DNA from 2 places in the Pseudomonas sp. NPDC077186 genome. Region 1 is predicted to be linked to the other one. Evidence: predicted binding sites of a transcription regulator. Region 1 holds the regulator's gene; the other holds the start of a gene.
The links. The regulator sigma-54, encoded in region 1, starts transcription at its own class of promoters, with help from an activator protein. The targets are predictions, from matches to a motif close to ANTGGCATNNANNTTGCTNT.
Positions count from the first base shown of each region.

Region 2: a site for sigma-54 is predicted at 2,435-2,454, ahead of ACIGKL_RS00965 (CmpA/NrtA family ABC transporter substrate-binding protein). Genes of this name have one in related genera too.

Region 1 covers NZ_JBITWE010000002.1:172,595-177,004, reverse strand. The annotation lists gene rapZ (RNase adapter RapZ) at 1-269, opposite strand, end outside; gene ptsN (PTS IIA-like nitrogen regulatory protein PtsN) at 272-736, opposite strand; gene hpf (ribosome hibernation-promoting factor, HPF/YfiA family) at 749-1,057, opposite strand; gene ACIGKL_RS09455 (RNA polymerase factor sigma-54) at 1,157-2,650, opposite strand; gene lptB (LPS export ABC transporter ATP-binding protein) at 2,787-3,512, opposite strand; gene lptA (lipopolysaccharide transport periplasmic protein LptA) at 3,512-4,057, opposite strand; gene lptC (LPS export ABC transporter periplasmic protein LptC) at 4,044-4,410, opposite strand, start outside.
Region 2 covers NZ_JBITWE010000001.1:207,482-211,891, reverse strand. The annotation lists gene alaC (alanine transaminase) at 1-331, opposite strand, end outside; gene ACIGKL_RS00970 (ANTAR domain-containing response regulator) at 504-1,082, opposite strand; gene ACIGKL_RS00965 (CmpA/NrtA family ABC transporter substrate-binding protein) at 1,101-2,312, opposite strand; gene ACIGKL_RS00960 (YgdI/YgdR family lipoprotein) at 2,501-2,710, opposite strand; gene acnB (bifunctional aconitate hydratase 2/2-methylisocitrate dehydratase) at 2,854-4,410, opposite strand, start outside.

The sequences.
Region 1 (4,410 bases):
AGGTAGAGGATGTCGCAGCGGATATTGCGCTGGCGCACCTGTTCGAGCAGATCCGGGAAGCGCTTGAGGTGGCTCTGCAGGTTGCGCGCGTCGATCGACACCGCCACCTGCGGCAGCAACATCTCGCTGTTGAGCAGGGCGCGCTCGGCCAGGTCCGGCAGCAGGCCGGCGGGCAGGTTGTCGATGCAGTAGAAGCCGTTGTCCTCAAGTACATCGAGGGCGGTGCTCTTGCCCGAGCCGGAGCGACCGCTGACGATGATCAGGCGCATGCTTATTGACCGTTCTGGATGTCCACGACCACCTGGTACAGATCCGCGCTGGCCGGGGCCTGGCGCAGACGTTCGCGCACGTCCTGGCGGTCGAGCATGCTGGCGATCTGGCGCAGCAGTTCGAGGTGGGCGTCGGTGGCCGCTTCCGGCACCAGCAGGACGAACAGCAGGTCGACCGGGGCGCCGTCGATGGCGTCGAAGTCCACCGCGGTGTCCAGGCGCAGCACCGCGCTGATCGGCGCGCTGCAGCCGGCCAGGCGGCAGTGGGGAATGGCGATGCCGTTGCCGAAGCCGGTGGAGCCGAGCTTCTCGCGGGCGATCAGGCTTTCGAAGATGTCCTGGGCATCCAGGTCGGGCAGGTCGCGTGCCACCAGGTTGGCGATCTGTTCGAGCACGCGTTTCTTACTGCCGCCCGGCACGTTCACCAGGGAACGGCCGGGGGTCAGGATGTTTTCAAGTCGGATCATGGATGGGGAATGTCAGCGGGCCGTGGCGCCTTGCAGGCGTTCGAGCTGCTTTTCCTTGTGCTTGATGAGTTGACGGTCGAGTTTGTCGGCCAACAGGTCGATGGCGGCGTACATGTCTTGGTGTTCGGCGTTGGCGACGACCTCGCCGCCGGCGACGTGCAGGGTAGCTTCGATCTTCTGCTTGAGCTTCTCGACCTCCATGGTCACCTGAACGTTGGTGATCTTGTCGAAGTGGCGTTCCAATCGGCCGAGTTTCTCGCCGATATAGTCACGCAGGGCGTCGGTCACATCCAGCTGGTGTCCACTGATGTTGACTTGCATACCGCTTTCTCCTTGTTGCCTTGTGTAAGAGGCGGGTCCTATGCGACCCGCCGCCGGAACACTTTGGCTTGGAAGCGAGAGGCTTCCAATCGATCTGGCCTACATCAGTCGCTTGCGCTCGCTGGAGGGCGCTATGCCGAGGGATTCGCGGTACTTGGCGACTGTCCGACGGGCGACTTGGATGCCTTGTGCCTCCAGTAAACCAGCGATCTTGCTGTCGCTCAACGGCTTTTTCGCGTTTTCTGCGGCAACCAGTTTTTTGATGATGGCGCGGATCGCGGTGGACGAGCATTCGCCACCCTCGGCGGTGCTGACGTGGCTGGAGAAGAAGTATTTCAGCTCGTAAATGCCGCGCGGGGTGTGCATGAATTTCTGCGTGGTGACCCGCGAGATGGTCGACTCGTGCATGCCCACCGCCTCGGCGATATCGTGCAGCACCAGCGGCTTCATCGCCTCGTCGCCGTAGTCGAGGAAGCCGCGCTGGTGCTCGACGATCTGCGTGGCGACCTTCATCAGCGTCTCGTTGCGGCTCTGCAGGCTCTTGATAAACCAGCGCGCTTCCTGCAGCTGGTTGCGCATGAAGGTGTTGTCGGCGCTGGAGTCGGCGCGTTTGACGAAGCCGGCGTACTGCGGGTTGACCCGCAGGCGCGGCATGGCCTCCTGGTTCAGCTCCACCAGCCAGCGGTCGTTGTGCTTGCGCACGATGACGTCGGGCACCACGTACTCCGGCTCGCTGGACTCGATCTGCGAACCCGGGCGCGGGTTGAGGCGCTGGATCAGGTCGATGACCTGCTTGAGCTCGTCTTCCTTGAGCTTGCTGCGGCGCATCAGCTGGGCGTAATCGCGGCTGCCGAGCAGTTCCAGGTAGTCGCCGACCACGCGCTGGGTCTCGCTCAGCCAGGGCGTGCCGGCGGGCAGCTGGCGCAGTTGCAGCAGCAGGCATTCGCGCAGGTCGCGGGCGCCGATGCCGGCCGGCTCGAACTGCTGGATGCGGTGCAGCACCACTTCCACCTCGTCCAGCTCGACGTCCAGTTCGGGGTCGAAGGATTCGGCGACTTCCTCGAGGCTTTCTTCCAGGTAGCCGTCGTTGTTGATGCAGTCGATCAAGGTGGCGGCGATCAGCCGATCCTTGTCCGACATCGGCGCCAGGTTGAGTTGCCAGAGCAGGTGGCTGTGCAGGCTCTCGCCGCTGGAGGTGCGGGTGGTGAAGTCCCACTCGTCGTCGTCGTTGCTCGGCAGGCTGCTGGCGCTGGTCTGGTAGACGTCTTCCCAGGCGGTATCGACCGGCAGTTCGTTGGGGATGCGTTCGTTCCACTCGCCGTCTTCCAGGTTGTCCACCGTGGGGGTGGTTTCCTGGTAGCTGTCTTCCTTGCTCGGGGTGGGCGCGGCGCTTTCCGCGCCGTCGGCCATGGGGTCGCTGTTGTCGAAGTCGTCGCCGTCTTCCTGGCGCTCGAGCATGGGGTTGGACTCCAGTGCCTCCTGGATTTCCTGTTGCAGGTCCAGGGTCGACAGTTGGAGGAGGCGGATAGCCTGTTGCAGCTGCGGGGTCATCGTCAGCTGCTGGCCCATCTTGAGGACTAGCGATGGTTTCATTGCAGACCTTAATTCACCGGCGGGTTACGCCTTCCACTACAGGGCGCCGGGGCGCCACCAGGAAGCAAATTATATGCCTGAGTTTAGGGGGTTTGCCTAGGTCTTGTAATCTTTCTGTAGTGGGAGTAATCGGTGCCTACAAGCGGAACTCATGGCCCAGGTACACCTCTTTCACCGTCTGGTTGGCGAGGATGGTCTCGGCGTCGCCCTCGGCGATCAGCTGGCCGTCGTTGACGATGTAGGCGGTTTCGCAGATGTCCAAGGTCTCGCGCACGTTGTGATCGGTGATCAGGATGCCGATGCCCTTGGTCTTGAGGTGGTGGATGATCTGCTTGATGTCGCCCACCGAGATCGGGTCGACGCCGGCGAAGGGCTCGTCGAGCAGGATGAACTTGGGGTTGGTGGCCAGGGCGCGGGCGATTTCCACGCGGCGCCGCTCGCCGCCGGACAGGCTCATGCCGAGGCTGCCTGAGATGTGGTGGATGTGGAATTCCTGCAGCAGGTTTTCCAGCTCCGCCTGGCGGCCGGCGCGGTCCAGGTCCTTGCGCGTCTCGAGGATGGCCATGATGTTGTCGGCCACCGACAGCTTGCGGAAGATCGAGGCTTCCTGCGGCAGGTAGCCGATCCCGGCGCGGGCGCGGCCGTGCATGGGCTGGTGGCTGACGTCGAGGTCGTCGATGCGCACGCGGCCCTGATCGGCGCGCACCAGGCCGACGATCATGTAGAAGCAGGTGGTCTTGCCGGCGCCGTTGGGGCCGAGCAGGCCGACGATCTGTCCGCTCTCGATGCTCAGGCTGACGTCGCGGACGACCTGGCGGCCCTTGTAGCTCTTGGCCAGGTGTTGGGCTTTGAGAATGGCCATTACTGCTGTGCCTGCTGGTCCGCGGGTTTGTTCTTCGGCTGGATGATCATGTCGATGCGCGGGCGCGGCGTGCTGACGTTGGTGCCCGTGGCGCGGCCGGCGTTGACGATCTGGCGCTGGGTGTCGTAGACGATCTTCTCGCCTTCGAAGGTGTTGCCTTCCTGGATCACCTTGGCCTGGTCGATCAGCACGATACGCTCGTTGCTGGAGAAATACTGGATGGTGCGGCCGTAGGCCTTGACGATTTCCTTGTCCACCGCCGGCTTCTGCTCGTAGTAGGCGAGGTTGCCCACCGAGGTGAACACGTCGATGTCGCCGCTGGCGGTCTGGGTGATGGTCACGGTGTCGCCGGTGATCTTCAGGGTGCCCTGGGTGATGATCACGTCGCCGCGATACACCGCCACGCCCTGCTTGTCGTCCAGTTCGGCGCTGTCGGCCTGGATGCGGATCGGCTGCTCGCGGTCGGACGGCAGGGCCCAGGCGGCCGCGCTTCCCAATGCGGCGCCGAGGCTGAGAATCAGGGGGAGGGTGTTAACGAACCTCATGCTGGCCTCTTACGTTGGACAGCAGGAGCATCCTGCCGTCGTTCAAGTACGCTTTCATTCCTTGTGCCGTGGTCACCCCGTTGGCCGCGACGATTCTAACGGCTTGCTGGGTCTGCGCATATTCCTTGTCGGGAATCACGGTCATGCGGCTGCTGGTGATGATGGTCGGGCGGCCCTTGGCGTCGGTGCGGGCGATGCGCACCTTGTCGATCAGTTCCACCTCGACGCCGCCGGGGGAGACCTCGGCGCGCTGGCTAGTGACCTTCCATGGCAGCTCGTTGCCGCGGTACAGGTCCAGCTTGGGGGTGTCGACCAGGGTGATGTCGGTGCTCTTGATATGTTCGAGCTTGTCG
Region 2 (4,410 bases), on a different contig from region 1:
CCAGGCCTTCCTTGGAGCCGATGGTGACTATGGCTTCGCTTTCCGGGTCGATGTCCACCGCGTAGCGCTCCTGGTACCAGCGCGAGATGGCGCGGCGCAGGCGCGGGATGCCGCGCGAGGTGGAGTAGCCGTGGGTGTCTTCGCGCTGGGCGACCTGCACCAGCTTCTCGACTATGTGCGGCGGCGTGGCGCCGTCCGGGTTGCCCATGCTGAAGTCGATGATGTCCTCGCCACGGCGGCGGGCGGCCATCTTCAGCTCGGCGGTGATGTTGAACACATAGGGGGGGAGACGATCGATGCGCGCAAAGCGGCGCTTGGCGTTGTCGGCCATGATTTCCTCGAAGTACGTAAGCGCCCGGAACCGTCCGAGCGACGTTGGCCAGTGCGCTGGCCGGAGGCGACGATAAGCCTTTGAGCGGCAAGCTTCAAGCTACAAGTCCCAAGCTGAGCGGTGGCGCAGGATGCCGCTTGTACTTGTGGCTTGCAGCTTGTGGCTTGAAGCTTTAGCTACCGAGCATATCGTGCATGGCGATGATCTGTTCGGCGACCTGGATCAGCTTCTGCTGGCGGCTCATGGCCTGGCGGCGCATCAGGGTGTAGGCCTCTTCCTCGTTGCAGCTCTTCATCTTCATCAGCAGGCCCTTGGCCAGCTCGATGCGCTTGCGTTCGGCCAGCTGGGCATCGCGCGCCTGCAACTGGGCGCGCAGGGCCTGGTCGCTCTCGAAGCGGGCCATGGCCACGTCGAGAATCGGCTGCAGGCGCTGGGCGTGGATGCCTTCGACTATGTAGGCGCTGACCCCGCTCTGGATCGCCTGGCGCATCACGCCGGGGTCGTGCTCGTCGGTGAACATGACGATCGGCCGCGGCTGGTCGCGGCTGACCAGCACCACCTGTTCCATCACGTCGCGGCTGGGGGATTCGGTGTCGATCAGGATCACGTCGGGGCGCACCGCTTCGACCCGCTCGGGCAGGTCGATGGTCAGCCCGGACTCGTCGATCACCTCGAAGCCGGCCTCGATCAGCGCGCACTTGAGGCGGCCGACCTTCTTCGGGGTGTCGTTGATCAGCAGGATACGCAGCATCGTGGACTCTCCGGGCGATTACAGGGCGACAGCCGGGCTGTCGGCCAGGGCATGGAGGCGGAAGCTGCGGGCGTAGCCGGCCGGGTCGCTGCCGTCCCAGCGGGTGCCATCCTGCAGCGTGGCGCTGCGCATGTCCGCGGGTATGGGGATATTCAGCGCCTGCGCGGCCTCGCGGTAAAGCCCCAGTTGTTGCACCTGGTGGGCGACGCCGAGGTAGTCGGGATCGTCGCGCAGCAGGCCCCAGCGGCGGAACTGGGTCATGAACCACATGGCATCGGAGAGGTAGGGCAGGTTCACCGCCCCCTCGCCATGAAAACGCAGCGGATGGGCGTCCTGCCAGGCATGGCCGAGGCCGTCCTGATACTGGCCGAGAAAACGGGGCTGAATGGCCGACAGCGGTGCGTCGACGTAGTCGCGGCCGCTGAGCAGTTGTGCCGTGCTGCGCTTGTTCTCCTCGCCCTCGTCGATGAAGCGGCTGGCTTCCAGTACCGCCATGATCAGCGCGCGGGCGGTATTGGGATACTGCAGGGCGAATTCGCGGGTGCAGCCGAGCACCTTCTCGGGATGATCGGCCCAGATCGACTGACTGGTGGCGACGGTGCAGCCAAGGCCCTCGTCCACCGCCTGCGCGCTCCACGGCTCGCCGACGCAGAGACCGTCGATGCGGCGGGCCTTGAGGTGCGCGATCATCTGCGGCGGCGGCACCACCACGCTGTCGACGTCGTGCAGCGGGTGGATGCCCTGGCTGGCCAGCCAGTAATACAGCCACATGGCGTGGGTGCCGGTGGGGAAGGTCTGGGCGAAGGTCAGGCGTGCACCTTGTTGGTGCGCGTGCTGCTGCAGTGCTTCGCCACTGCTCACGCCTGCGGCCAGCAGCGGCTGCGACAGGTTGATGCTCTGGCCGTTCTGGTTCAGGCCCATCAAGACCGCCATGTCGGTGGCCGGAGCGCCACCCAGGCCGAACTGGACACCGTAGATCAGGCCGTAGAGGCTGTGCGCGGCGTCCAGTTCGCCGCTCAGCAGCTTGTCGCGCAGCCCGGCCCAGGAGCTCTGGCGCTGCAGATTGAGGGTCAGTCCGTGCTTCTCGGCGAAGCCCTGAGTGGCGGCCACTATCACCGAGGCGGCATCGGTCAGGGCCATGAAGCCGATGTTCAGCGTGCGCTTCTCCGGCGCATCGCCGATCCCGGTTCCACCCGGCGCATCGCTGAGGGCTGCTTGTTGTTCGCTCATGTTGCTTGTCCCTTCTCCACGCAAAAAGGCGCCGTACCCACGTCCGCCACTGGGGCAGCAGGGGGCACGACGCCATTGTCGTGAGCGGCTTCCGCCGTTGGAAGCGCTCTGTTATCGGGACTGAAGCAATGCATATGCCATCACGGCCAGCGTGTTGGCGTTTGCCGACCTTGAGGGGGAGGCGCTAGCTAGCGCTCCAGCATCTGCTTGACGTTGCTCTGCGGGATCTGCTGCTTGCGGCCTTCGCTGTCGGTGAACTCGAGCATGCCGGTATCCCGATCCAGCTCCGGTTTGCCGTCGCTGGTGAGCATCTGCCCGTCGGTGGTGGTGATGATGTACTCGCTGCTGCAGCCGGCCAGGCCGAACAGGCACAGGGCGGCGATGATCCATGGCTTCATGATGGTCTCCTGAATGGTCGTATGGGGTGTCCCCAATTCAGAAGGTAGACGCTGCCGTTGCCGCCGCAAGGCGCTGCGACGATTTGCGCTTGCTATAAACAACAAGCCCCGCACGAGGCGGGGCTTGTTCTACAGCGCTTTGATCAGGCCTGAACGACCGGGATCTTGGCGTTGGCCGCCGCTTCGCGGAAGTCGGCGATCTGGTCGAAGCTCAGGTAACGGTAGATGTCGCCAGCCATGCTGTCGATATCCTTGGCGTAAACCATGTACTCCTCGACGGTCGGCAGCTTGCCGAGAATCGAAGCGACCGCGGCCAGTTCGGCAGAGGCCAGGTACACGTTGGCGCCATCGCCCAGACGGTTCGGGAAGTTACGGGTGGAGGTCGACACCACAGTGGAGTTGGCAGCGACGCGAGCCTGGTTACCCATGCACAGCGAGCAGCCCGGCATCTCCATGCGTGCACCGGCCTTGCCGTAGATGCCGTAGTAGCCTTCTTCGGTCAGCTGGTGAGCATCCATCTTGGTCGGCGGCGACAGCCACAGACGGGTCGGGATACCGCCCTTGACCTTGTCCAGCAGCTTGCCGGCGGCGCGGAAGTGACCGATGTTGGTCATGCACGAGCCGATAAACACTTCGTCGATCTTGTCGCCAGCCACGCTGGACAGCAGACGGGCGTCGTCCGGGTCGTTCGGCGCGCACAGTACCGGCTCGTTGAGCTGGGCCAGGTCGATCTCGATCACTTCGGCGTACTCGGCGTCCTTGTCGGCTTCCATCAGTACCGGGTTGGCCAGCCAGGCTTCCATCGCCTGAGCACGACGCTCCAGGGTACGGGCATCGCCGTAGCCTTCGCTGATCATCCAGCGCAGCAGGGTGATGTTGGACTGCAGGTATTCGGCGATGGCCGCTTCCGGCAGCTTGATGGTGCAACCGGCAGCCGAACGCTCGGCGGAGGCGTCGGACAGCTCGAACGCCTGCTCGACGGTCAGGTTGTCCAGGCCTTCGATCTCGAGGATGCGGCCGGAGAAGATGTTCTTCTTGCCTTTCTTCTCGACGGTCAGCAGGCCCTTCTGGATGGCGTAATAGGGGATGGCATGGACCAGGTCACGCAATGTGATACCCGGTTGCATCTTGCCCTTGAAACGCACCAGCACGGATTCCGGCATGTCCAGCGGCATGACGCCGGTGGCGGCGGCGAAGGCGACCAGGCCGGAGCCGGCCGGGAAGGAAATGCCGATCGGGAAACGGGTGTGCGAGTCGCCACCGGTGCCGACGGTGTCAGGCAGCAGCATGCGGTTCAGCCAGCTGTGGATGATGCCGTCGCCCGGACGCAGGGACACGCCGCCACGGGTGCGGATGAAATCCGGCAGGGTGTGGTGGGTGGTGACGTCGATCGGCTTCGGATAGGCCGCGGTGTGGCAGAAGGACTGCATCACCAGGTCGGCGGAGAAGCCCAGGCACGCCAGGTCTTTCAGCTCGTCGCGGGTCATCGGGCCAGTGGTGTCCTGGGAGCCGACGGTGGTCATCTTCGGTTCGCAGTAGGTGCCCGGACGCACGCCTTCGACGCCGCAGGCCTTGCCGACCATCTTCTGCGCCAGGGTGAAGCCCTTGCCGCTGTCAGCCGGCTGCTCCGGCTTCTTGAACAGGTCGGAGGAGCCCAGGCCCAGTTCGGCGCGCGCCTTCTCGGTCAGGCCACGGCCGAC